3 regions of the Croceibacterium aestuarii genome follow, and region 3 is predicted to be linked to each of the others. Evidence: predicted binding sites of a transcription regulator. Region 3 holds the regulator's gene; each other region holds the start of a gene.
What was found. The regulator LexA, encoded in region 3, represses DNA repair genes until DNA is damaged. The targets are predictions, from matches to a motif close to GTTCCNCNCTTGTTCT.
Positions count from the first base shown of each region.

Region 1: the regulator LexA is predicted to act here: its motif matches at 844-859, upstream of Q7I88_RS00020 (S24 family peptidase).
Region 2: the regulator LexA is predicted to act here: its motif matches at 2,748-2,763, upstream of Q7I88_RS00165 (DUF7146 domain-containing protein).

Region 1 is NZ_CP131039.1:1,001-5,976, forward strand. It holds gene Q7I88_RS00015 (hypothetical protein) at 6-452, opposite strand; gene Q7I88_RS00020 (S24 family peptidase) at 927-1,562, shown strand; gene Q7I88_RS00025 (HNH endonuclease) at 1,573-2,331, opposite strand; gene mobF (MobF family relaxase) at 2,554-4,976, opposite strand, start outside.
Region 2 is NZ_CP131039.1:35,386-48,732, forward strand. It holds gene Q7I88_RS00160 (strawberry notch family protein) at 1-1,668, opposite strand, end outside; gene Q7I88_RS00165 (DUF7146 domain-containing protein) at 1,744-2,658, opposite strand; gene Q7I88_RS00170 (lytic transglycosylase domain-containing protein) at 2,797-3,381, shown strand; partial or broken gene Q7I88_RS00175 (thermonuclease family protein) at 3,569-3,995, shown strand; partial or broken gene Q7I88_RS16555 (DUF6961 family protein) at 3,986-4,180, shown strand; tRNA gene Q7I88_RS00180 (tRNA-Lys) at 4,548-4,623, opposite strand; gene folK (2-amino-4-hydroxy-6-hydroxymethyldihydropteridine diphosphokinase) at 4,636-5,142, opposite strand; gene Q7I88_RS00190 (uracil-DNA glycosylase) at 5,166-5,819, shown strand; gene aguB (N-carbamoylputrescine amidase) at 5,816-6,682, opposite strand; gene msrA (peptide-methionine (S)-S-oxide reductase MsrA) at 6,760-7,296, shown strand; gene Q7I88_RS00205 (helix-turn-helix transcriptional regulator) at 7,523-8,641, shown strand; gene Q7I88_RS00210 (flavin reductase family protein) at 8,711-9,328, opposite strand; gene Q7I88_RS00215 (RsmB/NOP family class I SAM-dependent RNA methyltransferase) at 9,336-10,583, opposite strand; gene Q7I88_RS00220 (DUF1674 domain-containing protein) at 10,641-10,799, shown strand; gene Q7I88_RS00225 (hypothetical protein) at 10,796-11,401, opposite strand; gene hemH (ferrochelatase) at 11,406-12,431, opposite strand; gene Q7I88_RS00235 (molybdopterin cofactor-binding domain-containing protein) at 12,428-13,347, opposite strand, start outside.
Region 3 is NZ_CP131039.1:2,397,362-2,410,708, forward strand. It holds gene Q7I88_RS11870 (peptidylprolyl isomerase) at 1-695, shown strand, start outside; gene Q7I88_RS11875 (anthranilate synthase component I family protein) at 706-2,217, shown strand; gene Q7I88_RS11880 (phosphodiester glycosidase family protein) at 2,214-3,005, shown strand; gene Q7I88_RS11885 (FAD-binding domain) at 2,996-4,174, opposite strand; gene pip (prolyl aminopeptidase) at 4,262-5,221, shown strand; gene Q7I88_RS11895 (anthranilate synthase component II) at 5,218-5,817, shown strand; gene trpD (anthranilate phosphoribosyltransferase) at 5,814-6,806, shown strand; gene trpC (indole-3-glycerol phosphate synthase TrpC) at 6,803-7,597, shown strand; gene Q7I88_RS11910 (hypothetical protein) at 7,635-7,934, shown strand; gene Q7I88_RS11915 (hypothetical protein) at 7,927-8,136, shown strand; gene Q7I88_RS11920 (mechanosensitive ion channel family protein) at 8,255-9,346, shown strand; gene moaC (cyclic pyranopterin monophosphate synthase MoaC) at 9,521-9,991, shown strand; gene Q7I88_RS11930 (molybdopterin molybdotransferase MoeA) at 9,988-11,187, shown strand; gene lexA (transcriptional repressor LexA) at 11,261-11,947, shown strand; gene Q7I88_RS11940 (ComEC/Rec2 family competence protein) at 11,953-13,347, opposite strand, start outside.

The DNA of each region.
Region 1 (4,976 bases), 950 kb from region 3:
TAATCTCAAAAGGCTAAGCTGAACTTAGCGTTTTTGCGAAGATTCAAACCGCTTAGCCAAGCCCCCTGTGTGAAAGAAGGAATGATTCGTCCGCGAAATTCGGCAACGCTGGCGCGGAAACCCGCCGTTGCCGTCGCAAGTCCGCGCGTCTCAGTCGCGAAATCGGGCCGAACGAAAAAGATTATCAGACCCGAGGGCGGCGGAGCGGTTTGTCCGCAAAGGTCTCTAACCGTCCATAGGTGTTTCAAATCACGCGAATCGCTGAAGATTTGGCCGAATTCCAACTCTGGATAACTCTTGAGTTGCCCGGAAGAAGTTCTCATTATGTTCCGAAGAGGGGCTGCTGTTCCGATGAGGACTATCGCCAGAAAGGCCGCCATTGCGTCGCGAATGAGCGGAATCTCGGTAAAAAAGTAGATCAGCCCATCACCGAGCCATTCGGTAATTTCCACGCAGACCCCCTAAAGCCCGTAAAGATGTCGGGCTTCTGCGGGCCGATGCGGAAGCAGACTTGGCATGCTGATAGCAACCGAGCGGAGAAACCCTGAATGAGCCAGACGGTATCGAACCGCGGGGCCTGCGCCAAGGCACGTTGCGACAAACCCATGAGAATTTCGTGAATTTTCGAAGAACTATTGGAGAGCGCTTCTTGTCTTGAGGTAATTCTCGACCTTTTCAATCGTTCTTCTGCGTGGCCTGCGTCCAGCTCTTAGATCAAGCACAAAGCGCGGATCGCCAACGGCGCGGCGACCGAATCGCGTCGCGGACATGTGCGATTCTTTCAGATGGAGCTCGACGCGATCCAGTAATTTCATGACCTTCCTCGACTCACTCAACGCTTGTGTTCCTGTTTTGTTCTTAGTAGGAAGGTTCCAACGAGTCTAGGAGATTTCCTTCTCTCCTGAGACCGTCAAAAGGAATGAACGATGGAACATGTCAGAGAGGAGCTTGATCGCCTGATCCAGCAGCGACGGCTCGGATATTCCTCGATCTCGCGGATGATCGGACGCAACTCGTCCTATATCCAGCAGTTCATCAAGCGCGGATCGCCGCGCAAACTGGATGATGAGGACCGACGCACGCTCGCGAGCTTTTTCGGTGTCGATGAGCAGGTTCTGGGCGGCCCGCCCGCGCCGATGCGGGATGGCCTCGTTGAAATTCCGGTGCTCAATGTCGATGCGTCGGCGGGCTACGGCGCGATCGCCGAAAGCGAGACCGCGCATACCCGTTTTGGGTTCGACGAACGCTGGCTTGCCCGGCTTACCCGAGCAAAGAGCGCCAGTCTCTCGATCATCCATGTTCTGGGCGACTCCATGGAGCCTACACTCAGCGATGGCGACGAAGTGCTGGTCGATGCGTCGGACCAGGGCTCGCGGCTACGCGACGGGATCTATGTTCTGCGCGCCGATGATGCTCTGGTGGTCAAACGCGTGACGCTCAAGCCCGGTGGCCGCAAAATCACCATCAGCAGCGATAATTCGGCCTATCCCAGCTGGGACGATGTCGACCGGTCCGAGATTCAAGTGGTGGGACGTGTCATCTGGTTCGGCCGGGCGGTCTGATTCAACCGGATCAGGAGCCCGCAAAGCGCGCGCGATGTTTGGCAACGAAATCCGGACGGGGGTGATCCCTCGGATCGACCGGAAGCCTGATCTTCTGTCCTGAAGGCGGGAAGAGCTTCAACAGGTCGGACGGCACCTTATTGTGCGATACGAGCAGGCACAGGTTGTCGTCGAGCGTTATGAGATGTCGGTCGAACAGCCAATGGGCCGTGGCCGAGAGCGCCACGCCGTTGGGTACGACGTCGGGTCCGCCATCGGCGACAGACCAGATATGCGCCGCCTGCGCCTCCGCTTTCCCGCCACCATTGATGATCCGCAATCCCGTGACGGCACAGGTGCTGTCATAAGCGTCGAGAACCTGATTGCGGAAACTGGCGGCCCGGATTTTCTTGTTCACCAAAATCTGCTCGATCCGGCGTTTGCCAAAATCATCGGCCAGCAGCGCGGCGGTCGCATCGTCGATGTGCCGCTCGTCGAGCTCGAGCCTTATCCGGTTGTCCGGGTCGAGCGTCTCGCTCAGCCCCTGATTGACGATGGCGACGAAATCGTCGCCATCGAGCGTGCGCACCGATTTGCCGCGCAGCGTCCTGCCGGCATCGCGAGGACGGGCCATCTCGCGAAGGAATCGTTCAGCGAAGCGTCCGTCCTTGTCGCGATAGGACACCGGGTCATCGAAAGGTAGATAGTCCCTGACGCGCGCATAGTAATGGGTTGGATCAGCCTCATCGGGATCGATCCGCTCAACGAAGGCGGTCGCGATATAGGCCATCCGGCCGCCGGATACGCGGGTTTCGCGGTAAAGGATCCAGTCGTTTTCGAGCTGGCGCGCTTCGGAAAGATACTGCGAGGGGAAATGATACCGCTCGGTAATGAGGTCGTCGTAGCGCGAATTGCCGCTGATCTCGAAAACACCCTTCACCGGCAACGCTCCGCAATTCATTCGAACAGGCATCGTGCCTGGTAACGCGGAAATCGTCCAGGCTGTCGGTGATCAAATGCCGATTTCGAAAGGCTTTACCCTTTCCTTTGTCAGTTCGGGCTTGTCACTTGCAGGCGAACCGCTGCCAACATCCTTGTCTTGTGAAAGGCCCTTGGCAGCTGCCGCCTTGAGCCTTTGCGTAACTTCAAGGGCCGAAGCTTTCTCGCCGCTGTTGGACTTGATGGCCCGGCCGAGTTTCTCGGCATTATCTGCTATCAGCGTAAGGCCGTCGCGAAGCCGGGTGACCGTGACCAGGAAGGTCTGCCGATTGGCGAGATTGCGTTCGCGGCTGTCCATCACTGCGATCCCGCGATCCGATGTGAGTCCCTGCGCCATATGCGCATTGAGGGCATAGGCGAGGTCCATGCGTTTGAGCATGGGGTCACCGCGGCTCAGGCGGAGCTCCTTGCCCCCTGATGTCTCCACCAAAACGCCCTTTGTGTCGATGGCCACGATCCTCGCCCGGTCGGCGTTGAACAGCCCACGCTTGTGGTCGTTGTCGGTCCAGCGGATCTTGTCGCCCTCGATGATGGAGAGCGATTTGCGTTCGAAGAGCGACAGCCGGCTATCGGCTGCGCCCGGCCGCAAACGCGCGGGATTGAACTTGCGAAGCCGCCCCTTCCTGTCCTCAAGCAAGAGCTGCTTGCGCGCATGGTCGATGGTCTTGACGGTATAGTCGCCCTTGGAGAGTTTCTGGGTACTGTCGCGCGAGCGAAAGTTGAGAACCATGCCCGGCTGGTACGTGCGAAGGTACCGCAACTCCTCGTGGGTCACGTTCACCCGCGAATGAACGGTCAGTCGGCCCGATCGTGGCCCGAGCTCGCCATTGGCCTTGAGCCCGCGCTGAACAGCCTCGTTGACCGCGGATCGCAAGGTTCGTCCCGACGCGTAAATCGACGTCCGATCCCGATCCGCCGGGCTGAGCGAGAGCCATTGCTCGGCAGCAACAATCGCACTGTCTCCGCGAGCCTCTATGGTTGAGGGGGCAAGTGCCTGGAGCGCATCGTCGATGCGCCCCTCCTGCGCGGCCGCCTGCGCACGCCGCAGGACGGGATCGCGGCCGCGCAGGTTAACGTCCATGTTGGCTCGCTCGATCCCGGCCTGCTGGACGAGGTCGAAGGGCTTACCAGCATCGACAGCGCCTAGCTGTCGCTTGTCGCCGACGAGAACCAGACGATGGACTTCGGCAAAGTTCGCCAGCCGTACCAGCTTGGCCTTGTCCTCGTTCGACACCATCGATGCCTCGTCGAGCACCAGGACATGGTCTCCGAGCGCGCTCCGAGCTTCGCCAAGCAGGGTGGCATTTCCCGGTTCGTGCAGAAGCCTGCCCCATTGGGCGAGAAAGCGGGCGATGGTCATCGAACGGATGCCGGTGTCGCGCTCGAGCATCTGGACCAGCGTGTTCTGGACGGCGAGCCCCAGCACCTGCTTGCCTTCTTCGCGGAGCAGCTGGGCGACCGGCTGCATCACGCTGCTTTTTCCCGCCCCGGCTATGCCCTGGATCGCTACGATCCTGTCACGCGACGAAAGGACAAGGCCCGCCGCGTCCTCCTGCCCTTCGTTCAGCGAAAATCCGTGGTTGAGCGCGGCAACAGCCTGAACCCGTTCTGCGGCGTCCGGCCGTTCCAGAATAGGCGACACCGCACCGCGTCCATGGTCGACATTCGCGAGAATGGTGTTTTCAAGGTCATGCGCCTGCCGGCTCGCCAGCCAGCCTTTATGCTCGCCTTTGCCGGGCTCAAGTGCACCGCTTCTGACCAATGCGTTCACACGGGTTTCGACATGGTCCACCGTCGTCGGCAGCCCAAAATCGAGCGCCGCCTTCAGCAATTCCTCGCGCGGGAATGCTGCCTCGCGCTGCGAGAGATGACGCACCGCAGAGGCGACGGCCTGCGCGGCCGCGATGGTCGGTGCATCCTGCTTGAGGACATGGGCAGGGATCAGCGGATCAGCGGGATCACCCTTGATCCGCTGCGCGAACTCCCTCAGCTTCCCAATTCCGCGATGAAGGAGGCTTTGCTCTTTCGAACCGGCTACTGCCTTCGCCGCAGCACGCATCTGGGATGCGTCAATCAGTCCAGCAAGATCGAGACCGACCTCGTCGGCTTGCTGGCGCCACGACGAAAGAAGGCCCTCGCGATCGCGCACTGGCTCCTTGCCTTTTCGTGTTTCGAGCGTTGCGACAATTCCTGCCTCAAGTCCGTTCCCGCGCCTGGCTGCGAGGACTTCTTCGCGCCGCGTTGAAAATGCCATGACCTGCTCGCGGGCAATGCCCGCTGCTTCGAAGTTGCCATGCTTTCCAACCGGCCCTGCTTCGTAGCCCATTTTCTCGACCGCCAGGCGAAAGCGCGCCATGGTCATCGAGTTGAGGAGCGTGTTGAAAGACCAGAGCTTGTCGTTGCGCAGAGCGCGCCACTTCCCGTCGGTGCCTTGCG
Region 2 (13,347 bases), 990 kb from region 3:
CGGATAGGTGACGAAGAGAATGCCTTCGGACATCGTTACAGGGTGGCCGAGTTTCCAGCGCGAGAGCGGCTGGAGATCGAGCGGAAGGCCGCCAAGCGCTTCCCAGTCGCGGCGGGCATCTACGAGCAGAGCCTCGTTCTTGGTGATCCAGACATGCCGGCGCTCGCCTGTAAGCCATCGGTCCATGATAACTGCGGCGATCTGCCGTCCCTTGCCCGCTCCGGTCCCGTCGCCGAGAAAAAAGCCTTGGCGGTATGCGTTCCCATCCTCGGACAGTTCCAGCGAGGTGCCTTCCTGGCTGACCTTGAACTGACCCGGGAGATCACGCGCGAATGCCTGCGCAGCGTAGACCAATGTCTCGCATTGCGCTTCGGACAACAGGCCATCGGCCTGCCAACCTGCGGGGACACGTGGTCGCACTTCGGGCTGCGGCGCCGCGACCGAGCCCATGGCGACCGATTCCACGAGCGGGGTGGGATGAATCGGCGCGTCCTCGAACGCGATGCGGCTGGGCCGGTATGGCAGATAGATGCCTGTCTGTTCGGGCACCGGCGCGGGTTCGGCGAGGACTGAATAGGCAAGATCGATCGCAGTTGCTGTGGCTGCAGGAGTCGCCGCAAACGGCGCTACCGGCCGGACTGGCGCGCGATGCGCTGAATTCTTGCCCCCGAGGCGCACGGGCGTGCCGAATGGCAGGCGATGGAGGCTGGCGGATGTCTGCGCACGTCGCGGAATCTTGGTGAGAAGCTCGTGGAGCGCGATCGGGTCACGGGTATCTCCGGTGATCGCGGGCGAGGACGCAGTCGGCGTCTTGTCGAATACGACCAGGCGCACGGCGATCCCCGTCCCTGTCCGGCGGAACATCTGCTGCAAGCGAACATCAAGGAGCAGCGAAGCTTCGCCCTGTGCCGTGGCAAAGGAAGTAGCATCGAAGCCTTCGGGCATGATGGCGACAATCCTCGCGCCATGGTCAGTGGCCCGGATCGCGCTGCGCAAGTGGCGCTGCGCGGTCTCGCCGTCCTTGCCTCGTTCCTGACTGTGAGCGAACGGCGGGTTCATCAGCACGACCGATGGAACAGGGCCGCGATGCAGGTCGGCGATCAGTTCACCGTCGTGCGCGGTGATCGTGGCCGCAGGGAAGATGTGGCTCAGGCTGTCTCGTCTTGCCGGATCGATCTCGTTGAGGAGCTGCGAGGCTTTCTGCACGCCGCCCCAAAGAGCAAGGGCGCCATTGCCGGCGGACGGTTCGAGTAGCGTGTCTTGCGGAAAGATAACTGCGGCCTTCGCCATCAGCCAGGCGAGCATCGGGGGAGTCGAGAACTGCTGGAGCTCGACCTGTGCTTCGCTGCGAACATGCCGGGGCGGCAAGGCGCGCTCGAGCCAGTCGAACCGCGCTTCGGCTTCGTGCACGCTCGTGGCTAGATCGATGCGCGAGGACTCGCGAAGCCAGAGCAGAGCGCCGATCTCAACCGCGTTGTTGTAGTCATCGATGCTCCAGGCGCTTCCCCAGTCCAGAACGCCGGTTTCCTCGGCGAACAGGCCGGAAATGTCGGCACGGGAATGATGACGTCCCGATGCGAGAAGCGCGGCAATCCTGGCTCCGATGGCGTAGGCGAGAGGCAATGACGGGAGCTGCCCGCTGGCAGGGAACAGATCTGATTGAAACATGGCAATTCGTCCTCCTGATGGGGGCATCGGGACACGCCCGCTGCCGGATCAGGAATTCGAGAAGCCCTCTCTCCTCTACGGCGCCGCTTTGCGGCGCAGCCATGCTGTCAGCTCATCATTCCAGTCGGTATCGCGTGAAGATGGCCTGCGGACCAGGATCGTCCGCCCTTCCTGTGCGTAGGCTGCCAGGCCACGCGATGCGGCCAGCTCGCCGCCAGCATCATGATCGACGAAGAGATGAAGCTCGGTCACGCTCTCGGGCACGCTCACGAGGCCGAAGCGCTCATTGCCCAGGGTCGCCCAGACGGGGATGCCGGTAAGAGCATAGGCCGACATCCCGCTCTCGATACCCTCGGCGAGGCCGAGCTTGCCGGAAGCCGGAGCGAGGAGGCGGACAGCAGCTTCACCGAGCGCGCCGAGTGCGCGCTTCGGCTTGTCGAAGCCAGCCTTAGTGCAAGCCTCGCGAGACAGGAACGTGCGGTGGATTGCGATCGGCCCCTCATCGAGACTGACTGCTGCGATCATGGCTGGCAAAAAGCGGGTTCGTCCTTTCGGGCCAAGCGGCGTTCGCGGATGAAAACGAAGTCCCGAAGATGCGGCGAGGATGCCGCGGCTCTCAAGGTATGCCTTCGCCGGACTGGCTCGCAGTGCTTCCGCTTCTCGCCAGATCCTCAACGCAGCCGCCGAGGGTTTGCGAGTTCTGGTCTGCTCGCGATGGTCGGCAGACGTAGACCCTGAGAAAAGCGAGGTCGCGTCGAAACCTTCACGCGCCAATGCAGACAGCACGGTCTGCTGATCGCATCCCGCAAAGCAATGGAAGAGGATGGCCTGTCGACCGAGCGACACACTGAGTGAGGGCGTCCGGTCGTCATGCGCAGGGCAGCAAGCCATGCCTTTTGTGCCGGACCATTTGCCGCCGCGACTTTCACAGATGCGGCGGGCGGTCTCGGCAAGCGACCGGTTGGGATGAGTTTGGTCAGACAGGGACATGCGAGCTCCTCAGCTTGCAAAGTGACCCCCTCAGCAGCGCTCCTCTCCTCTCCAGAGGGCAGGCATTCGCGCCTTTCCTACAGGCATATGTTCTATTTATGTTCTATTGCGATTCGAATCAATGGAGCAACAAGCGAAATGACCTGTCTCAATCGTCTGACCACGATCACGTTCGCCTGTTTGGGAATGATCGCAACTTCATCGCAGCAAGTCTGCGCCCAGGATTTTACCTTGTTCGAGCATGCGATCGTTCCGCCGAAGGCGGATCAGCAACCGGGAAGGCAATATCTTCCTGCGGTCTACCAGCCTGAGGCAGCGGACGTTTCCTACCGGGAAGGCCTGTACATGGCGGCAATAGCCGAGGCTGAGCGCCGTTACGGGCTTCCGACCAACTTGCTTCGTGCCCTCATCTGGGCTGAATCCCGCTTCAATCCGATGGCTGTGAGTCCAGCGGGCGCTGCCGGGCTTGCTCAGCTTATGCCGGCCACGGCGCGAGAACTGGGCGTCCGGAACCGTCATGACCCACTTGCATCGATCGATGGTGGCGCCCGATACCTTCGCGACATGTTGGACCGATTTGACGCGGTCCACCTAGCCTTGGCTGCTTACAATGCTGGCCCAGGAGCCGTCTCTCGATCTCGCGGCATTCCGAACAATGGTGAGACGCCGCAATATGTCCGGTCTGTGTTGGGACGTTGGCAAGCACTTGGCGCATACAATTGACGAAACTGGCTGATGTCTGGCTATTGTCTGCAATCATATGGCGGAATGAAGACGGAAAACGCTAGTGAATGAGACGCCCGGTGAACCGTTCGACTTTCGCAAGGCGTTGAAAGCACAGAAGCGCCGGAAGCTGAGAAAGGAGATCGCGTTGGGTTTGGGAGCATTCGCGATCGCATTTGCTTGAGGGATGCTGGCACTCAACTGGTCAGTCCATGATGCCAGCCTTGCTAAGGACGACCAGCAGCCACAGGCTTTATTCCAGTAAGCGAGCTCCCCACAATTTGACATCTGCGGATCCATCCGGCGCACATGCGTCGTGTATGGAGATACTTTCTGGCTTGATGGCGTAAAGATCCGCATTGCTGACATCGATACTCCCGAATTCAGCGAGCCTCGTTGCGGCTATGAATACGAACTCGGCATGCGAGCGACGCATCGCCTTGTCGAATTGCTTAATGCCGGACCGTTTGAGCTCAGGACCATCGGGAGCAGAGATGAGGACCAGTACGGTCGCAAATTGCGGGTTGTAACGCGGCCGTCGCTCGCTTGGCGATCAGCTGGTCAGCGAAGGGCTGGCGCGGACCTGGACCGGGAGGCGTGAGCCATGGTGCTGAACCGCGACCAGGAATTGTGGGCGGTCGCGCTCAGAGTCGAAAAGAACCACGGCGAAGAAGGACCCGCGTATATCGCAGAGTAGATCCAGCAACTATCCAACGAGAGGGACGAGGCAGGCGTAGCAGTATGGAGAACGGTTGCTGAGCGCCTCGATCAGCTTAATTGCCTGAGTTCCACGAACTGAGGGTCGGGGCGATGCGGGAATGGCTTCAAAACTGGGGCGTGAGAATTGAGTTCGCCTTACTGGCTTCAGTGTCTCTGCTGGGGCTGATCTTGAGCTTGAAATCCTGCATTGGTTGACGGTTTTCCCCTCAGGTCAATCGCGTCACCGGTCTTTTGCTGGCTGGCAGCTGCGTCGGAATATCACCGCATTCATCAGTGATCCAAGCGCCGCCGTCCCGCTTGGCAACCCCTTCGCGGTGTACATCTCTAGGATTCATCGAGCTCAAGAGGTGACCCCACATCCATGACGGTGAATCCTAGGTGAATCCTTTTCTAGACATTTCCACCAAATAGAGACCAGCAGACCTTACCTAAGTCGCTGAAAAATATGGTGAGCCCTGCTGGGTTCGAACCAGCGACCTACTGATTAAAAGTCAGTTGCTCTACCGACTGAGCTAAGGGCCCGACCACGGCGGCTCACCTAGGCAGCGGTCGGGGGCGGGTCAAGCGGGCGTGAAGCTGGCGGACCGAAAGGCCGGTTAGCGGGTCGCGCCAGGCGGGAGCGACGCGCAGCGCCGGGGCGAGCACGAACGCCCGCTCGCGAAACAGCGGGTGGGGGACTGTCAGGTCGCCCGAAGCGAAGCAGCCACCGCTCCACAGCACGATGTCGAGATCGAGCACGCGGGCGCGCCAGCGCTGCCCACCGCTGCGCCGCCCGAAAGCACGCTCGCTCCGCTTGAGCAGGGCAAGGAGGCCCGGCGGATCGAGGCGGGTTTCGATCACCGCGGCCGAATTGGCATACCAGCGGATCGAGGGGCCGAGAGGGTCGGTCTCGACCGGGGGAACGCTGGCAAGGATTGTCAGTCCCTCTCGCTCCAGCCACGCGAGAGCAGCCGCCAGAACGTTTCGCGGACCGCCATAGCGCTGGTGCCGAACGTTCGAGCCGAGCGCGATCAGGTAGCGGTGATTGGTTGCGGCCTGCATGGTGGGTGGCTTACTCGGCGCCGATGCCCGTGCAAATGCCCCTCGCGGACAGCGAGCCTCCGCGCGATTGCCGCCGCTGCCCGCGCCTTGTGCGGCTGCGCGGGACACTGCGACGCGAAGAGCCGGGCTGGTGGAACGCCCCCGTACCCGCCTGGGGCGATCCCGCCGCCTGGTTGGCCGTCGTCGGCCTCGCCCCCGGCAAGCGCGGCGCCAACCGCACGGGACGGCCGTTCACCGGCGACGGCGCGGGCGATCTGCTGTTCGCGGCGCTGAACGAAGCCGGGCTGGCGCGCGGCGCCTATCGCGGCGAGCCGGACGACGGGCTGGCGCTCGAAGGCGCGATGATCCTCAACGCGGTCAAATGTCTGCCGCCGGGCAATAAGCCGACCCGCGACGAGTTCGCACGATGCAGCCGGTACCTTTCGGCCCAGCTGGCTGCCCTGCCCTCGCTTGAGGTCGTCCTGGCCGTCGGCAGGGACGCGCACGACGCCGTGCTGCGGCATCACGGGCTGGTTCTTGCCCGCCACCCGTTTGCTCATGGCGCCGTGCATCTCCTGCCCGACGGGACGCGGCTGCTCGATAGTTTCCACTGCAGCCGCTACAACGTGAACACCGGGCGGTTGACCGCGGCAATGTTCGCCGCGGTGTTTCGGCAGGCGCTGGTGCTCAGGCGCTAGATGTCTTCGCAGATCCGCCCGTAAAGCTGCGGGCGGCGGTCGCGGAAGAAGCCCCAGCTGGCGCGGTGCTTGCGGCCCGCCTCGAGGTCCAGCGTCGTGACCAGCGCGCCGGTTTCCTCGCAACCGAACTGTTCGAGATAGTCGCCCCATTCGTCGCAGATGAAGCTGTGGCCGTAGAATGCCTGCCCCTGCGCGCCCTTCGGCCGTTCGAAGCCGATGCGGTTGGCGGCGACCACCGGCATGCAGTTGGAGACCGCGTGGCCGATCATCGCCCGGCGCCACATCCGGCTGGTGTCCATGTCGGCATCCTTGGGCTCGCTGCCGATCGCGGTCGGGTAGAACAGCACCTGCGCGCCCATCAGCGCCATGCAGCGCGCGGTTTCGGGATACCACTGGTCCCAGCACACGCCGACGCCGATGCGAGCGCCGAACAGGTCCCAGACCTTGAAGCCGTCGTTCCCGGGCCGGAAATAGAACTTCTCCTCGTAGCCCGGCCCGTCGGGAATATGGCTCTTGCGATAGGTGCCCATGATCTCGCCGTCGGCGCCGATCATCGCCAGGGTGTTGTAGTAGTGGTGCCCGTCGCGCTCGAAGAAGCTGGTCGGGATCGCTACGCCGAGCTTTTTCGCCAGCGTCTGCATGGCGATCACCGAGGGATGCTCGGCCGTGGGCCGGGCGAGTGCGAACAGCGCATCGTCCTCGACGGCGCAGAAGTAGGGGCCGGAGAACAGCTCGGGCGGCAGGATGACCTGCGCGCCCTGCCCCGCGGCCACCTCGACCAGCGCGGCGACGGCGGCGATATTCTCCTGCTCGTCGGTCGAAGCGAGCGCGAGCTGCAGGGCGGCGACGGTAAGCTTGGTCATGGCCGCCAGTTAGGGTGTGTGCGCAGCACTGGCAACGCTGCGAACGCATGCCTATCTCGCGCGGGAAGGAGATTTCCATGAGCGAGACTGCAATCGTTGCCGGCGGCTGTTTCTGGTGCACCGAGGCGGTGTTCCGCGACGTCACCGGCGTGAGCCAGGTCGAGAGCGGCTATACCGGCGGCAGCGTGGCCGACCCGACCTACAAGCAGGTTTGTTCGGGCAGCACCGGCCATGCCGAGGCGATCCGGGTGACCTTCGATCCCGGGGCCATCACGCTCGCCGAGATTTACGACGTGTTCCTCGGCACGCACGACCCGACACAGCTCAACCGCCAGGGCAACGATGTCGGCACGCAGTACCGCAGCGCGATCTTCCCGCTCGACGATGCCCAGAAGGCCGAGGCCGAAGCCGCCATTGCCCGCTGGAATGACGAGCATCCCGGCAGCCAGGCGGTCACCACGGTTGAGCCGCTGGGCCCATGGTATGCGGCCGAGGACTACCACCAGGAGTACTGGGACGGCGAAGGCCAGCGGAACCCTTATTGTCTCGCCGTGATCCCGCCCAAGCTGCTCAAGCTGCGCAAGAGCTTCGCGAACAAGGTGAAGGCGGGCTGACCCTCGTCCCTGGGTCGTGGCCCCCTAGACGACAGTCCGGTGCAGATATCCTGCCTGCCAATTTGTTGCGGGCAAGCTCCGGGCTGGACGAGGAAAGAGCGGATCGAAACCTTGGTGAACTGCTCGGCGCGCGGGAATTCTTTTATGGGCGTGTGCCTGGGTGCGGCCAATGGGGTACCAGCCAGACGGGGTTGGTACCGGCACCCAAGGTGCTACGTTATCCGGCATGAGGGTGGAAGAGATCGACGATAGCACGCGGGCAGCGATCCTGCGTCTGTCTGAAGCCGAGCGGGAATGCCTCAAGCGCTGCCTGCGCCATCAGACCGCCAAGCAAATGGCCCTCGATCTGGGCATCTCTCCTCACGCCGTCGAGAAGCGGTTGAAGATGGCTCGCGCCAAGCTCGGCCTGTCCTCGTCGGTTGAAGCTGCGAAGCTGGTGGAGTTGTCGGACAGGTCCGGTCGGCTGGGACCCCAATTGTCGGACCTTCCTTCGGGCAAGCCGTGGCCTGATGAAGAGGGCTCGGCAGCCGGCCCACGAAGCGAGACCGCGTGGATCACGCGCCATCGGACTTATCTGGTCTCAGGAGCAATAGTCATGAGCGCTCTTGCCGCAATAGCACTGGTAATCGCAGTTCAGTCATCCGGCACCATCCTCGAGCAGACAAACTCACCGGCAAGGGTAGCGTCCGAACAGGCCGCTGCGCCAGCCGACGGGCCGAAGCCCGGCACGGAGTCCGCCCTGCGCAGCCTTGTGAGCGGGCTGACGAGCGGGTCGCCCGAATACGACAAGCTTTCTCCGCAGTTCGCCGAGGTCGTTCGCCGCGACCTACCCATGACCCATGCCATGTTCAACGGGATGGGGGAGCTCAAGTCGGTGACCTTCCGTGGACGCGGCGCGATGGGCGACGACACCTACACTCTCGTGTTTGCCAACGGCAAAGTCGTCATGTCCGTCCTGCTCGATCCCCAGGGCAGGATGGCCGGAGGCATTCTCCAACCGGTCAAGACCTCTGCACCGACGGTTGCACCAAGCGCTGTGCCGAATGCCGGCACCGAGGCTGCCTTGCGGAACCTCGTCGCCGGGCTGGCGCGCGGCTCGCCCGACTACGACAAACTCTCTCCCGGGTTTGCCGAAATCGTCCGCCGCGACCTGCCCATGACCCATGCCATGTTCAGCGGGATGGGCGAGCTCAAGTCGGTGACTTTCCGCGAACGCCGTCCGGCAGGCGATGATGCCTACGACCTCGTATTCGCCAATGGCGAGGTGATCATGTCAGCCGCGCTCGACGCCGAGGGCAGGATGACCGGCGGCATTCTCCAGCCGGGGGGTGCCGCTGGACGCTGATCGCCAGGGGCGGCCTGCTATGGCGGCGAAACAAGGCATGTCCGCAACGCCGTATTGGCGGCGGCCCCGTCAATCGGGCCGCCGCATCCTGAACAGCCGATCCTCGGTGATCTCGAAGTAGTCCGCGGGGCCCCCGCCGCGGGTGATCGGGCGCGGGCGGGCGGTCTGGTAGATGCCGTCTTCGAGCATCGCCGTGTCGATGTGGATGCCGACCGCCTCGCCGATGACCAGCCACTGGTCGATCTCGCGCCCTTCCTTGTCCTTGAGCCGGACGAGCTGGGTCAGCTTGCATTCGAAATGCACCGGGCTGCCGGCAACCCGGGGCGGCGCGACGAGCGACGAGGGCAGCGTTTCCAGACCGGCGAGATCGAACTCGTCGACCTCCGGCCCCACGCTGGCCGAGCTCGCGTTCATCGCCTTCGCCTGCGCCATCGTCGCCAGGTTCCAAACGAATTCGCCCGTCGCTTCGACATTGGCCACCGAATCCTTCCAGCCCGACGACGAAAAGGCGATCAGGGGCGGCTTGTAGGCAATAAGGTTGAAAAAGCTGTAGGGCGCCAGGTTGCGCACCCCGACGGCGCTTACCGTCGAGACCCAGCCGATCGGCCGCGGGGCGACGATGGCGTTGAGCGGATCGTGCGGCAGGCGATGCCCGGCGGCAGGTTCGTAAGAGTGATAGTCGGCCATTGCCATCCTATGACCGGGCCTCGCCGCAGTTCCAGCGCGCGATGAAGAAGCCGTCGAGCCCGCCTTCGTCGGGCAGCATCCCGGGGTCGGTGCGCACCCAGCCCTCGGCGGTCGGCTGCAGGCCGGCAGGCAGTTCCGCTGCGCTGACCGGGTCGGGCGTCAGCGACACGCCCGCCGCCTGCGCCTCGCCCTCGGCGCTTTCCAGCGAGCAGACCGCGTAGACCAGCCGCCCGCCCGGGGCGAGCCAGTTTGCCGCGCGTTCGAGCAAGGCGGCCTGCAGTTCGGCCATTTCCTCGATCTGGCGCTCGTGGATGCGGTGCAGCACGTCGGGATGGCGGCGGCAGGTACCCGTGGCGGTGCATGGCGCGTCGAGCAGGATCGCATCGAAGCGGTGCCTGGGTTCCCATTCGAGCGCGTCGGCGCGGACCGGCGAGGCCTTGAGCCCGGTGCGCTTGAGGTTGTCCTTGAGCAGGTCGAGCCGCCGCGCGCTCATATCCAGTGCGGTAACGGTCCAGCCGGCCGCAGCGAGTTGCAGCGTCTTGCCGCCGGGCGCGGCGCAGAGGTCGAGCGCATGGCGCCCCTCGCCCGGCCCGAGCAGGCGCGCGGGAATCGAGGCGGCGAGGTCCTGCGCCCACCATTTGGCGTCCTTGAAGCCAGGCAGCGCCTCCATCGCCGTGCCGCGCGGCAGGCGGACGTGGCCGGGAGCGAGCGATTTGCCCCCCAAATCGAGCGCTATGGCGGCCGCCTCGGCCGGGTCGCGGGTGGTCAGGTCAAGCTGCGGCGGGTCGGCCAGCCCGGCGGCGATGGCACCGGCCCGCTCGCCCCAGCGTTCGGCCACTTCGGGCGGAAGCGTCGGCACGGCAGGCAAAGTCGCGCCGCGCTTACTCAGCGTCGAGTACACGCCGTGGGCGAGGCGCCGCGGCCCGCCGGTGAGGAGCGGCAGGCCCGTGGCAATGACCGCGTGCGGCGGGGTGTCGAGCCGCAGCCACTGGGCCAGCATCATGCGCAGCACCGTGCGCGGCTTGGCGTCGTCGGGCAGGCGCTTCTTCGTCGCGCTGTCGATCAGGGCATCGAGATCGACCAGCCAGCGCAGGACCTCGCTGGCGATGGCCCGGGCCAGCGCCCGGTCGGCGTGGTCGCGCATGTCCCGCGTCGCCGCGCCCAGCGCCTGGTCGAGCGTCTCTCCCCGGCGCAGCACGGCGTCGAGCATTTTGAGCGCGGCGCGGCGCGCGGGAAGGCCGGAGGGATCGGGCATAGGCCGAGCGCCCTATGCGACATTGCATCGCGGCGCCAGCCGTCCCATCTTCGCGCCATGAGCAAGCGCGCCACCAAACGCCCCGAAACCTTCGCCAAGCCCGCCCACTGGACCAGCGAGCCTCCGCCCGAGCCCAGGGCCGGCGATGGGGAAGAGGCGCTCAGCCCGACGCGCTACGGCGACTGGGTGAAGAAGGGCATCGCCATCGACTTCTAGGCCGACCGGTCGCCCTCGCCGCCGGCATCGGGCGGCTCGGCGGTGCCGAGGTGCTTCGCCCAGTCGATCCTGACCAGCGCGACCAGGCCGAGCAGCAGCACGACCTGCAGGGCGATCCCCAGCGGGCTGGCGAAGCCTTCGCGCAGTCCGTCGGCGAACGAGGACACCTGCAGCGCCTTCGCCGAACCGGCGTAGATCGAATAGGAGACGATCCGACCCGAGAAGAAGGCTGCGGTAAAGCCGAGCAGCGGCACGCCGGTGAGCCCGGCAGCGGCGAACAGTTGCGCCGAGGGCAGCGGCGACAGGGCGAACAGGCCGAGCGCCAGCACGCCGCCGTGCCGGCGCCGTTCCAGCCCATCCTTCGCGGCTTCCAGGTTCTTGCGATACTTGACCGGCAACCAGCCGCGGAACCGGCGAAACCCGTGCGCCAGCACCCAGCGGCCGAGCGCCGCCGCCATCGCCCCGACGATCACGATCGCAGGAACCGGCAAGGGGGTGTTGAAGCCGAACAGGACGATGATCGACCATGTCGGCGGACCGAAGGCCGGTAGCAGGTTGATGGCGAAGACGACTGCGAACAGCAGCAGCAACTGCGTGGCCACCGCGTCAGCCGATCCAGCCGGCGAGTTCGCGCCGCACCAGCGCCTCGAGCATGTCCATGCCCGCCTCCCCGGCGTTGAGACAGGACAGCGCGGCATAGTGCGTGCCGCCGGCCTCGATAAACTGCTCACGGCCGCGGATCGCCAGCTCCTCGAGCGTTTCGAGGCAGTCGGCGGAAAACCCGGGCGCAGCCACCGCGAGTCGCCGGGTGCCCTTGCGGGCTTCTTCCGCCAGCATGGCGTCGGTAGCAGGCTCGAGCCACTTGGCGCGGCCGAAGCGGCTCTGGAAGGTGGTGACGAAGCGCAAGCCGGGACGGTCGAGCGCCGCCTCGAGGAGCCGCGCGGTCTTGCGGCATTGGCAATGGTAGGGATCGCCGAGGTGGAGCGTGCGCTCGGGCATGCCGTGGAAGCTCAGCAGCAGCGTCTCGGGATCGAAGTCCAGCGCATCGAGCTGCGCGCCGAGATCGCGCGCCAGAGCCGCGATGTGAAGGGGATCGTCGTGGTACGGCGGCAGCGTGCGCAGCGCCGGTTGCCAACGCATGTCCCGCAGCTTGTCCGCAGCCTTGTCCACAACCGTCGCGGTCGTCGCGCCGCTATACTGCGGATAGAGCGGCGCCAGCAGGATGCGCTCGCAGCCGGCATCCAGCAGCGCCTGCAGCTGCTCGCCGATGGCCGGTTTTCCGTAGCGCATGGCATGGCGCACGAGGACCGCATCGCCCAGTCTCTCCTGCAGGGCCGCCGCCTGCGCAGCGGTGATTGCAGCCAGCGGCGAACCCTCCTCGGTCCAGACCTGCGAATAGGCATGGGCGGACTTTTTGGGCCGCGTGTTCAATATGATACCGCGCAGCAAGGGCTGCCACACGATAGCCGGAATCTCGACCACCCGGCGATCCGACAGGAATTCGAGCAGGTAGCGTTTGACCGACTTTGCGTCGGGCGCGTCGGGGGTGCCGAGGTTGACCAGCAAGACGCCGATCGCGCCGCTCGTCACCGGGGGATGATCGGAAGGAAGGTCTTGGGGATGCCAGGTCATAGCCCGCCCGATAGCAGCGGGAGACGGCGCAAGCGAAGCCCGGTTGCCGAAAAGAGCGCATTGGCGATCGCCGGTGCGACCGGCGGCACGCCGATCTCGCCCGGATCGAAGGGCGGCGCCTCGCTGTCGATGAGCTCGATGACGATGTCGGGGCTGTCGGTAAGCTGCGGCACCTGCAGCGCGGCGAGACGGCCGTAGACCGGCAGGCCGCGCTCGTATTCCGCGGCCGAGCCGAGCGCCAGGCCGAGGCCGAAGATCAGCCCGCCCTCGATCTGCTGCAGCGCGATGTCGCGGTTGACTACCCGGCCGATATCGACCGCGGCATAGAGCTTGCTGACGCGCACCCCACCCTCGCCCGCCGCGGCGACGGCGACGACGGCGATGTTTCCGCCGCTATCGGCATCGCCCATGCGGTGGCAGGCAATACCCTGCCCACTGCCGCCCTCGCCGCCGCCCCATTCGCCGAGCCGCGCGGCCGCCTGCAGGCACTGCGCGAGGCGCGGGCTGCCGCCGAGCATCGACATGCGGAAGGCGAGCGGTTCCTGCCCATGGCGGTGCGCCACTTCGTCGACAAAGCTTTCGACCATGAACGCGGTGTAGCCATGGGCATTGCCGCGCAGCCGGCCGCTCGGCAGGCCGATGCGCACCGGCACATGGTCGAGCGCAACGTTAGGAATGGCATAAGTCGGCATCAGCCCTTCGAGGACCATCGGATCGGCCTCGCCTTCGACGCCCTCGATCGCCGCCCAGGTGGTGCGGTTGTCGAACAGGCGGTGGCCGAATTCCTGCGCCGCCGGGGGCATGGCCAGCCGGGCGCGGAAGGTGTCGATGTAGCCGTTTTCGCCGAGCCGGGCGCTGAGCACTGCGGCCACCGGCGGGCGCGGGCGCTCCATCAACTGCTCCTGCCAGCGCGACC
Region 3 (13,347 bases):
TCAAGATCGAGCTCAAGGACACGCCGCCGCTGACCGCCGACGGCAGGGTCTACGGCAAGGCGGACACGGCGCCGCCCGAGCTGGCCAGCGCGCTCAAGACCGCGTTCGAAATGCAGGAGGGCGAACCGCAAATCGCCGAAGTCGAACCGGGCAAGACCTTCCTCGTCTTCGGCGTGAGCGACATCACGCCTTCTGCGGTCGCGCCGCTGGCCGAGATCCGCGACGATGTCGTGGCCGACTGGCGCCGGTCCGAAGGCGCGAAAGCGGCCAAGGCCGCGGCCGACCGCATCATGAAAGCCGTTGACGGCGGCAAGAGCCTGGCCGAAGCCGTCGCCGCCGAAAAGGTCGCCCTACCCCGTCCCCAGGAAGTGGCGATGGGCCGCGAAGAACTGGCCCGCGCCGGGCAGGTACCGCCGGTCCTCGCGCTGCTGTTCTCGATGGCACAGGGCACCACCAAGCGGCTCGAGGCTCCGCGCAACCAGGGCTGGTTCGTAGCCCATCTCGAAACCATCACTCTGCCCGACGTGAAAGGCGACGATCCGATCATCGCTCAGACGCGCCAGCAGCTCGCGTCGGTATTCGGCGACGAATACGCCGAGCAGTTCGTCCACGCGGCAATGGCCGACGTCGGCACCGAGACAAACCAGGCGGCGATCGACGCCGTGGTGCGCCAGCTGACCGGCCAGGCCGAGTAGGCCGGCAGCCTTGGCCGGCGGCCTTCCCGAGAACGCCCAGAAGGCGCGCAGTCAGCTGGTAGCGGGCGCGCCGGCGCTCGTCTGGCGCAAGCTCGTCGCCGATACCGAGACCCCGGTCGGCGCGGCGCTCAAGCTGATCGAGCCGGGGCGCGGCGACTTCCTGCTCGAATCGGTAGAAGGCGGCGAGGTCCGCGGCCGCTACTCGCTGCTCGGCATCGACGCCGACCTGATGTTCCGTGCCACCGGCAATGCCTGCGAGGTGAATCGCAGGTGGCGCTATGACCAGGACGCGTTCGAGCCGCTGCCAGGCGGAAGCCTCGAGGAGCTGCGCGCGCTGGCTGCCTCCTGCCGAATAGAGGTGCCCGAGGATCTGCCGCCCATCGCCTGCCTGGTCGGCTATTTCGGCTACGAGACCATCGGCGTGGTGGAAGACCTGCCGCGCGCGCCGCAGAGCAAGCTGGCGCTGCCCGACATGCTGTTCGCCCGCCCGGCGCTGATCTGCGTATTCGACCGGCTCTCGGACGACTTGTTCTGCATCGCTCCGGTGTGGGCCGGCAGCGGCGACCCCGATGCGGTGATCGCGGCGGCCGGCGAGCGGATCGACGAGGCGCTGCGCAAGCTTGCCGCGCCCGCGCCCAAGGCGGACGTCATCGCCGATCTGCCTGCGATGGCGCTCGAGCCCGTGATGGACGCCGCCGACTACGAACGCATCGTTCTCGCGGCAAAGGACTACATCACCGCCGGCGACATCTTCCAGGTGGTGCTGGCCCAGCGCTTCACCTGCCCCTTCCCGCTGCCGCCGTTCGCGCTGTACCGCGCGCTGCGCCGGGTGAACCCCTCGCCGTTCCTCTATTTCCTCGACCTGCCCGGTTTCGCCGTGGTCGGCTCAAGCCCGGAGATTCTCGTCCGCGTGCGCGACGGCGAGGTGACCATCCGCCCCATCGCCGGCACGAGGCCGCGCGGCGCGACGCGCGAAGCCGACGAAGCGGCCGAGGCGAGCCTGCTGGCCGATCCCAAGGAATGCGCCGAGCACCTCATGCTGCTCGACCTCGGCCGCAACGACGTCGGCCGCGTCGCTGCCGCGGACAGCGTCCATGTCACCGCCAGCTTCACTGTCGAACGCTATAGCCACGTGATGCACATCGTCAGTAACGTGGTCGGCAAGCTCGATCCGAACAGGGACGCGCTCGATGCGCTGTTCGCCGGCTTTCCCGCAGGCACCGTCAGCGGCGCGCCCAAGGTCCGCGCCTGCCAGATCATCGCCGAGCTCGAGCCGGAAACGCGCGGCCCCTACGCCGGCGGTGTGGGCTATTTCGCGCCCGACGGCTCGGTCGATTCGTGCATCGTCCTGCGCACCGCGGTGGTGAAGGACGGGGTCATGCACGTGCAGGCCGGCGCCGGCATCGTCGCCGACAGTGTGCCCGAATACGAACAGCGTGAGTGCGAGGCCAAGGCCGGCGCGCTGATTGCCGCGGCGCGCGAGGCGGCACGGGTGGCTACGGAACCGGGCTTCGGCCAGTGAGGCTGATCCTCGCTGCCCTTGCTCTGGCCGCCCTCAGCGCCTGCCACCAGAAAGTCGAAGAAAGCTCTGACGTCGCGGCGTTCGAACCCGGACCGCCGGCCTGCGGGCCGGTGATGTTCGAAGACTCGCCGCTCACCGAATGCGTCGCCGAGCCGGGCCGCGACCGCATCCGCATGGTTCTGTCCGGCAAGGACGATGTGCCTTTCCGCAGCTTCAAGGCCTTTGCCGACAGCCGCCCCGGCGACGCCGCGCCCGTCGCCTTCGCGATGAATGCCGGGATGTTCGACGAGGAGGGTCAGCCGATCGGCTACTTCGTCGCGGACGGCAAGCGGTCGAAGGTGCTCAACGAGCGCAAGGGGCCGGGCAACTTCCACATGCTGCCCAACGGCGTGTTTTTCGGCACTGGCGATAATTGGCAGGTGCTCGACACCGAGCGCTTCGCCGACGAAGTCTCCCAGCGCCCCGAGTTCGCCACCCAGTCGGGGCCCATGCTGGTCATAGGCGGCGAATTGCATCCCGCGTTCGATCCCGACGGCGCGTCGCTCAAAATCCGCAACGGCGTCGGCGTCGACGAGGCCGGGCGGGCGCATTTCCTGATCAGCGAAGCGCCCATCAGCTTCGGCAAGTTCGCCCGCTATTTCCGCGACGTGGCCAAGACTCCCAACGCCCTGTTCCTCGATGGCAGCGTCTCGTCGCTATGGGATCCGGGGCACGAGCGCATGGACAGCCGCGTCCCGCTCGGGCCGCTCGTGGTGGTCGAGCGCATTCCCCAGCGCGCTCAGGAGTAATCGGGCAGCTCGACCTGGTCGCGCAGGCTGCGGCCGACCAGCAAGTCAGCCACCCAGCCGATGCCGAGGACGCGGGAAGCGAGGTTACGGAACTTGAGGCCCAGGGCGGTGCGCGGCACGAACGAGCGCGCCAATCCCTGCGCGGCATCCTGCTTGGAGCGCATGAAATCCCCGAGCCGCCGTTCGTACGCCGCCAGCGCCGGCTCGATCGTGCCGGCGCTGCGCTGCAGTTCGCCCGCCAGGACATAGCCGCCGATCATCGCCAGCGCCGCTCCCTGCCCGGCGAGAAAGGACGGCGCATAGGCGGCATCGCCGACCAGCGCGATGCGCCCGTCGTGCCAACTGTCCATGCGGATCTGGCTGACCCGGTCGATGTAGAGATCGTCGGCGCGATGGAGCGCGGCGAGGAAGTCGGGAACCTCCCACCCCGCCCCGGCATAACGCTCGCGCAGCAGCTCGCGCTTGGCATCCGGGTCGTGAGGGATCGCCGCGCGTTCGTCGTCGCGCCAGATCAGCAGCACCAGCGAGGCGCCGCCACGCAGGGCGAAGCGCGCGGCCTGCCGCCCCGGCTCGCCGTACATCACGTAGGCGTCCGCCGCGCGGCGACCGTAACTCTCGGCGGTGAAGGCGGCGAAACTATAGCCGAGAAAGCGCTCGAATCTCTCCTGCGGCCCGAAGGCGAGGTCGCGCGTGCGCGAGTGGATGCCCTCGGCGCCGACGACGAGATCAAAACGCCGCTGCGAGCCGTTGGAGAGGCGCACGCTGGCGCCGCGCGCGTCCTGCGATATTTCGACCAGTTCGGTGTCGAACAGCACCTCCGCCCGGTCCTTCACACTATCGTAGAGCGCCAGCGACAGCTCGCCGCGGGGCAAGCTGACGAAGCGCCCGTCGGTCGCCCGATCGAAGACTTGCGCGCCAAAGCCCCCGCTCGGCTCGCCATCCTTACCGAGGAAGCGGACGTGTTCGACGTGGTAACCGGCCTGCTGCAGCCTCGGCATCAAGCCCATGCGCTCGGCGAGGTCGTAGCCCTTGCCCCAGAAGTCGATGATGTAACCGCTGCCGCGCGGCTCGGGCGCCTTCTCCAGCATGGTCACCCGGTGCCCGCCGCGCGCCAGCCACCAGGCGAGATTGGGCCCCGCGATGCCCGCTCCGCTGATCAGCACGTCCATGGCGGGGGCCTAACCTCTACCCCGCGAGATTTCAAACGCGCGCCCGGCAATTGCCTTGGCGCCCGCCGGACCGTAAGCGCTGGCTTCATGACCGGATACCGCACGCTCTATCCCGAGATCGAACCCTACGAGAGCGGCATGCTCGATGTCGGCGAAGGCCATTCGCTGTACTACGAACGCGTCGGCACGCCCGGCGCCAAGCCGGCGGTGTTCCTCCACGGCGGCCCCGGCGGAGCGATGAGCCCGAAACATCGCCGCCAGTGGAACCCGGACCTCTACGACGTGCTGCTGTTCGACCAGCGCGGCTGCGGCAAATCCCTGCCCTTCGCCGAGATCGAGCACAACGACACCTGGCGCATCGTCGGCGATATCGAGCGGCTGCGCGAAATGTGCGGCCACGAGGCCTGGCAGGTGTTCGGCGGCAGCTGGGGTTCCACCCTAGCGCTCGCCTACGCCGAGACATATCCCGAGCGCGTGACGGAGCTCGTCCTGCGCGGGGTATTTCTCGCTCGGCAGAAGGAGAAGCACTGGCTCTACGCTTGTGGCGCGAGCGAGCTCTATCCCGAGCAGTGGGACAAGTTCAGCGGCCACATCCCGGCAGCTGAACGCGGCGACCTGGTGAAGGCCTACCACGACCGCCTGACCAGCGACGACGAAGCGGTGCGCCTCGCCGCTGCCAAGGAATGGTCGTCGTGGGAAGGCAGCGTCATCACCCTGCGGCCCGACCCTGCCCTGCTCGACGATTTCAACGATCCCGCCAAGGCCCTGCCCTTCGCCCGCATCTGCGCGCGGTTCTTCCTCGACGATTTCTACCTCGAGGAGAATCAGCTCCTGGCGAACATCGACCGCATCCGCGGCATCCCCGGGATCATCGTCCAGGGCCGCCACGACGCCTGCACCCCGCCGGTTTCGGCGTGGGATCTCAAGAAGGCCTGGCCCGAGGCCGAGCTGTGGGTCGTCCCCGACGCCAGCCACGCGGCGAGCGAGCCGGGCATCGTCGATGGACTGGTGCGCGCGACCGACACATTCGCTAGAGGCGCGCCATGATTCTCGTCGTCGACAATTACGACAGCTTCACCTTCAACCTGGTCCATTACGTGATGGAGCTGGGCGCCGAGGTGCATGTCGTGCGCAACGACCGGATTTCGGTCGCGGACTGCATGGCCAGCGGCGCCAGCGGCGTCCTCATCTCGCCTGGACCGTGCACGCCCAACGAGGCCGGGATCAGCCTCGCCCTGGTCGCCGCCTGCGCCGAGGCGAAGTTGCCGCTACTCGGGGTGTGCCTCGGCCACCAGGCCATCGGCCAGCACTTCGGCGGTCGGGTCGTTCGCGGCGGGCTGATGCACGGCAAGACCAGTCCGGTCGACCACGACGGGACGGGCGTGTTCGAGAGGCTGCCCTCGCCGTTCATCGCCACGCGCTATCACTCGCTCGTCGTCGAGGACATTCCCGAATGCCTGGTGGTCAACGCCACCAGCGAGACCCCGGGGCTCGACGGCACCGCGGTCATGGGCTTTCGCCACGCCGAGCTGCCGATCCACGGGGTGCAGTTCCACCCCGAATCGATCGCCACCGAGCACGGACACGAACTGCTGGCCAATTTCCTCAAGATCTGCGGCCTGCCGGTCAAAGTGCCGGCATGAAGACGCTTCCGCCGGTCGAACCGCACCTCTCCGAAGAGGAAGCCGAAGCCGCGTTCGCCGCCATGCTCGACGGCGAGACCTCGGACGAGGAAATCGCCCGCTTCCTGGCCGAACTGGCCGAGCGCGGCGAAACCGCCAGCGAGATCACCGGCGCGGCGCGAGCGCTGCGGGCCCGGCTGATTCCGATCGAGGCCCCCGCCAACGCCATCGACGTCTGCGGCACCGGGGGCGACGGCAAGAACACGCTCAACGTTTCGACCGCCGTCAGCCTCGTGGTCGCCGCCTGCGGGGTGCCGGTGGCCAAGCACGGCAACCGCGCGGCAAGCTCGAAGGCCGGCGCGGCCGACACGCTCGAAGCGCTGGGCCTGGACATGGAAGCCGCAGGGCGCACCGCGGAGATGACCCTGCGCGAGGTCGGCATCTGCTTCCTGTTCGCTGCGAACCATCACCCAGCGATGCGCCGAATTCAGCCGATTCGTCAGAAGCTCGGTCGGCGGACGATCTTCAACCTGATGGGCCCGCTGTCCAACCCCGCGCACGTCAAGGGCCAGTTGCTCGGCATCGCCCGGCCCGCCTACGTGCCGATCTACGCCGACGCGATGGCGCGTTTGGGGACGACGCGCTCGCTCATCGTCTCCGGCGACGAGGGGCTCGATGAACTGAGCCTCGATGCCGGCAACGAACTGGCCGACGTGCGCGGGCACGATTTCGAAATGCGCCGGGTCGATGCCTCGATGGCCGGCCTGCCCCACGCGCCGGTCGAGGCGATCCGCGGCGGCGATCCGCAGCACAACGCCGCTGCCCTTCGCGCACTTCTGCTGGGCGCGCCGGGCCCCTACCGCGATGCGGTGCTGTTCAACGCCGCCGGGGCGCTGATGGTCGCCGGCGAGGTCGAGGACTGGCGCGAGGGCGTCGAGGAAGCCGCCGAGGTCATCGACAAGGGACTGGCCAACGCCTTGCTCGACTGCTGGATAGCGGCGGCGAAATGACCGACAAGCTCGCCGAAATCTGCGCCACCAAGCGCCTCGAAGTGCAGGAGCGCAAGGCGCTCGCCACGCTCGAGGACCTCGACCGCGCGGCGCTGGGCGCCACGGCTCCGCGAGGGTTTCGCAGCGCGCTCGAGGCAAAGGCGTCCGCCGGCTTTGGCCTGATCGCGGAAATCAAGAAAGCTTCGCCTTCCAAGGGCCTGATACGAAGCGATTTTCGTCCCGCCGAACACGCCGTCGCCTACGAACACGGCGGCGCCGCCTGCCTCTCCGTCCTGACCGACGCGCCCTATTTCCAGGGGCACGAGGACTACCTGATGGACGCGCGCGCTGCATGCACCCTGCCGGTGCTGCGCAAGGACTTCATGGTCGACCCGTGGCAAGTCGCCGAAAGCCGCGCGATCGGTGCCGACGCCATCCTGATCATCGTCGCCGCGCTCGATGACGCCGTGATGGCGGAGATCGAGGCCGCCGCGCTCGAACGCGGCATGGACGTGCTGGTCGAGGTCCATGACGAGGCCGAGATGGAGCGCGCCGCGACCCGGCTGCAGTCGCGCCTGATCGGCGTCAACAACCGCGACCTGCGCACCTTCAAGACCGACCTCGCCACCACCGAACACCTCGCCCCGCTGGCGCCCGAAGGCGCGCTGCTGGTCGGCGAAAGCGGGATCGACAGCCACGCCGATTGCCGGCGCCTCGCCGAATCCGGCGTGCGCTGCTTCCTCGTCGGCGAAAGCCTGATGCGCCAGGATGACGTCGAAGCGGCAACGCGCGCCTTGCTTTCAGGCGCCTAGGGCGCGGCGAAGTGCACGCTTCGAAAGCGAACAGACGATGATCCGCGCCGCGCTGCCGCCGGAAGTCTATGAGCGCATCCGCACTGGCGATCTCGCACAGCGGGGCAGGCGCATCGCCGAACTGATCGAAGCCGCTCGGCCGGAGGCACCCGAAGATATCAAGCGCCTGACGGCCCGCAACATCCAGTACCACGTTGTCGCCACGACCTGGTTCTACTATCGTTTCCGCTTCGGGCTCTCGGCGGCCGACACGGTCAGCGCGGCGACACTCGCCATCGCGACCGCCATCTTGGGGCTGCCGCCGGAACCCGCTGAGGGGGAGAGACACGATGGGTAGCCTTTTCAACGTGGTGTTCCGGATCGTCAGCAGCCTGCTCGGCATCCTGATGATCTGCATGGGCGGTATCTGGATACTTCAGGGCCTCAACATCGCCTTCCTCGACAGCTTCATGGCCAACGATAAGCAGTGGGCGATCTGGGGCGTTATCCTCGCGTTGTTCGGTGTCGGGCAGCTGGTGTGGAGCAACACTCGGCGATAGCTCCATTCCCCTGCGGATTCGGATTTCGCGGTCCGTTCGCTCTATGCGGGGGGGCAAGAATGGGAACAATCCCGCGGCGAGGCGCCTGAAGATCAGTAGCCACTGACAAGGAGCCGCCATGCTCGAAAACATCTGGCCGAACCTCGCCAACCAGCCCGCCTGGCTGCAGCAAACGCTCGACTTCCTCGTCGCCGGCGGCATTGCCGTGGCTATCGCCTTCGTCGTGCACTGGCTGGCGTTTCGCCTGCTGTCGGCGCTGGCCAAGGCGAGCGAGAGCGAATCCGACAACATCCTGCTCCAGCGCCTGGGCCGCCCCACGCTGTGGGGGCTCATCGCCCTCGCCCTGGTGCTGGTCGCGCGTGAACAGCCGGCGCTGGACAAGACCTGGGACAAGGTCGCCGGGTTCGTCATGCCGGCGCTGATCGGCTGGATCGTCATCGCCATCGTTCACGCCCTGGTCGAAGCGATGAAGCTGCGCTCCGACATAACCGTCGCCAACAACCTCGAAGCGCGGCGGCGCCGCACCCGGCTCGCCATGTTCAGCCGCATTGCCAGCTTCATCATCGTGTTCGTCACCGTCGGGCTGATGCTGCTTTCGATTCCCGGCGTGCGCGACATCGGCGTGACGCTGGTGGCCTCGGCCGGGCTCGCCGGGCTGGCGGTCGGGGCTGCGGCCCAACCGGCGCTCAAGTCGCTGATCGGCGGCGTGCAACTGGCGATCACCGAGCCGATCAACATCGACGACGTGGTCATCATCGACGGCGAGTGGGGACGGATCGAGGACATCCGCACGACGTACGTGGTGGTCAAGATCTGGGACGAGCGCCGCCTGGTCGTGCCGACGTCCAAGTTCCTCGAGGACGTGTTCGAGAACTGGACCAAGCAGACCGCGCAGCTGCTCGGCACAGTGTTCCTCTACCTCGACCCTGCGACCCGCATGGGCCCGGTCCGCGCGGAGTTCGAACGCCAGGTGCGCGCCCATGAAGGTTGGGACGGGCGGGTCCAAAAATTGCAGGTTACCGATACCACGCCAGAGGCGCTCGAAGTGCGCCTGACGATGAGCGCGCAGGATGCCGGCACGCTGTTCGGCCTGCGCTGCGACATCCGCGAAGGGATGAGCGACTGGATCGCCGAGAACCTGCCGGGCGCGATCGTCCGGCGCCGCTACCTTCGCGTCGAGGAGGACGATCGGGAGCAGGTAGCAGCCTGATGCGCTCTGTCCTACATCTGCGCGATCTGCCATGAGGCGAGTCATGAACCTCGCCATCGCGCCCCTAACTCGACGTTTCCCGGCGCCTCGTATGAAGGCCGATTTTTTTGCCCCTGGACCGTGTAACACCCGGTCCATGTCTGTCACCTTTGCTCTTGCCGCGAGGGCGTGCAGGTGAGCCGCCTCACCCATCTCGACGAATCGGGCGCGGCACGGATGGTCGACGTCGGGGGCAAGCCGCAGACCGCCCGCTCGGCCACGGCCGAAGGCCGGATCCGCATGGCTCCCGCCACGCTTGCGGCGGTCCGCGAAGGCAGCGGTCCCAAGGGCGATGTCCTCGCCGCCGCGCGCATCGCCGGGATCATGGCGGCCAAGAAGACCGGCGAGCTCATCCCGCTGTGCCACCCGCTGGCGCTCGACGCGGTGACGGTCGATTTCGCCTTCGAGGAAGGCGCCGTGCGGGTGATCGCCCGGGCCTCGCTGACCGGCAAGACGGGCGTGGAAATGGAAGCGCTTACAGCCGCTTCGGTCGCTCTGTTGACAATCTACGACATGGCCAAGGCGCTCGAAAAGGGCATGGTCGTCGAAGGTCTGCGCTTGCTCGAAAAGACCGGCGGCAAGAGCGGCGACTGGCGCGCGGAATGACCCCGCCGCTGCCGCTCGGCGAGGCGCAGGCGCGCCTGCTCGGGACGGTCGAACCGCTGGCGGCAGAAACCGTCGCCGCACACGGGGCGATTGGGCGCCATCTTGCCGAGCCGCTTCGCGCCGCCCGCACCCAGCCGGCCGCGGACCTCTCGGCGATGGACGGCTACGCGGTGTGCGGCGACGATCTCGAAGGGCCCTGGGCCGTCGATGGCGAAAGCGCCGCCGGACACCCGTTCGCCGGTACGCTCGCCCCGGGTCAGGCCATCCGCATCTCCACGGGCGCGCTGATGCCCGCCGGCGGCGGCGCGGTGCTGCTGCAGGAAAATGCCGTCCGCGAGGGGAATTTCCTGAAGCTCAACGGCGAAGGGGTGCCGAGCGAGCGGCACATTCGCCGTGCCGGGTTCGATTTTCGCGCCGGGGATGCCTTGCTTGATGCGGGAACACGAATTGGCCCGGCCCAGCTCGCGCTCGCCATGGCTGCCGGTCACGGCGCCCTGGCGGTGCACTGTCTGCCCACGCTGGCGGTGCTCGATTCGGGCGACGAACTGGCGGCTGATCCGGCGAACTGTCCGCCGGGCAAGCTCCCGGCCAGCAACGGGGCGATGCTCACGGCGATGAGCGCGCCCTATGCCGCCTCGATCCGGCGACTCGGCCCGGTGCCCGACACGATGGAGGCGATGCTCGCCGCCTTGGAAAGCGCCGGCGACGTGGATGTTATCGTCACCAGCGGCGGAGCCTCCGTCGGCGACCATGACCTGGTGCGCCCCGCGCTCGAGCACTGGGGCGCGGACATCGATTTCTGGCGGGTGGCGATCAAGCCGGGCAAGCCGCTGCTCCTCGCGCGCAAGGAAGCGCAATGGGTCCTCGGCCTGCCAGGCAACCCGGTCTCGAGCTACGTCACCGCATTCCTGTTCCTGCTGCCGCTGCTGCGCCGGCTCGGCGGGGCCGCAGAACCGCTGCCGCGCCCGCTGCAACTCCCGCTCGGCATGGCGCTGCCCGCAGCCGGCGATCGCACCGAATTTCTCCGCGCCCGGATCGTGGCAGAAGCGCTGGTCGCCGTCGACGAACAGGATTCGAGCGCCCTGCGCGCGCTGTCCGCGGCCGAAATGCTGATCGTGCGTCCCGCCGGAGCGGGTCCTGCCTCGCCCGGCGACGGCGCCCTGGCCTATCGCCTCGAAAACGGCGGTATCGCTTGACGGCCTTGCAAAAGTTGCCTACCTGTTCCGCATTCGTTCCCGAATTGGAACACTTTTTGCGGAGAGAACAGGGATGTTGACCGCCAAGCAGCACGAATTGCTCCTCTACATCCAGCGCAAGCTGGAGGAGACCGGTATTTCGCCCTCGTTCGAGGAGATGAAGGAAGCGCTCGATCTGAAGAGCAAGTCGGGCGTGCACCGCCTGATCTCGGCGCTCGAAGAACGCGGTTTTCTCCGCCGCCTGCCCAACCGAGCCCGCGCGCTCGAAGTGCTCAAGCAGCCGGAGAACGTAAAGGGTCAGACCCCGGCAGCGGCCAATTCGAACGACCCGCTTACCCGGGTGACGACGCCGCCGCGCGCCGCCGCGCCGGCCAACGACGTGATCGAGATCCCGCTCCACGGCCGCATCGCCGCCGGCGTTCCGATCGAGGCGATGGAAAGCGACCGCACGCTGCCGGTTCCCGCCGCGCTGCTCGGCTCGGGCGCTCACTACGCGCTCGAGGTGTCGGGCGATTCGATGATTGAAGCCGGCATTCTCGACGGCGACTTCGCGCTGGTGAAGAAGACCGACACCGCACGCGACGGCGAGATCGTCGTCGCCCTCGTCCGCAACGAGGAAGCGACCCTCAAGTACCTGCGCCGCGAAAACGGCAAGATCCGCCTCGACCCCGCCAATGGCGCCTACGATCCGCAGATCTACGCCGAGCATGAAGTCCAGGTGCAAGGCAAGCTTGCCGGGCTGCTGCGGCGATATCACTAGGCGTTTTACTTCCGCGGGTGCCACCACCCGTGCTCACCCTGGCTCGCCGCCACGGTCGTGACGTCGACGCCGCTCTCGCCCAGCACCAGCGCCACTCCGCCGGTCTCGCCCAGGGTCCGCGCGTCGGCCAGCAACGCGCGCGGCCGGCATGAGCGCGGAAGGTAGCGGTCGGCGACCACGATGTCGGCGCGTTCGCAGGCTGCCGCCAGTGCGCGTTCCTCGATCATGTTGCGGCTGCGGGCCATGAGGAGGCGCCAGGACCGCCCCGCCCGTTCTATCGTCAGGGTGCAGAAATCGCGCGAGCACTCGGCCCCCCGCCAAGTCGCCAACGGTACCGGCTCGGCCTCGACCCCGGCGAGCTCCATCAGGTTGTCGCGGGTAAACTCGCTCTTCGTGTCGCGCAAAGACAGCAGACGCCCGTCCCGGGTGACGATGCCGACCTGCCGGCCGTCGCCCGAGACCAATACGTCGGGGGCCGGTGTGAGCAGCATCGACAGCGTCGCCGCGCCCGCCGCCGCAAGGCCCCACAGCCGTTCCTTGCCGCGCCACAGCGCGAGCCACAGTCCGCCGAGAACGAACAGCGCGAAGGTGCCCCAGCCCATCTGCGGCATCAGCGTGACCGCGCCCGGCTGGCTTGCGGCGAGGTGCGCGATCCACAGCAGGAGGTCGAGCGATTGGCCCGCAAGCCACCAGACCGGCAGTCCAAGCCCCACGAGATCGAGCAGGAGGGCGAGCGCGATCAGCGGCATCGAGACGAACGTGACCAGCGGGATCGCCAGCACGTTGGCGAAGGCGCCGTAGACCCCTGCGCGGTGAAAGTGGAACAACACGATAGGCATCAGCGCCAATTCGATCACCACGCCGGTGAGAAGCAGCCCAAGCGCGCCGCGCAGTATTCGCATCGCAAGCCTCTCCTCGCGCGCGCCAAGCGAGGCCCGCACCGGGCCGGCATTGTGCAGCGCGACGATTGCGACGACCGCGGCAAAGCTCATCTGGAAACTCGGTCCGGCGAGCGATTCCGGCCACAGCAGCAGGACGAACACCGCGGCCACTGCGACCATCCGCAAACTCAAGGGCTCGCGCCCCAGCGCCAGCGCGCCGAGAACCAGAACCGCGCCGACGCAGCTGCGCACGGTCGGCACCTCCGCTCCGGTGAGCAGGGTGTAACCGATCCCGGCAAGCGCCCCGACGCCCGCCGCGACGACCGGCAGTCGCACCCGCAGCGCCAGCCACGGCCAGGCGGCCAGCACGGTCATCGCAAGGAAATAGGCCGCAGCTATGACCGCGCTGACGTGGAGGCCGCTGATCGACAGCAGGTGGGTCAGTCCGGCATCGCGCATGGCGTCTTCGTCGGCCGTAGTGATGGCGCCGCGGTCGCCGCTGGCGAAGGCCGCGGCGAT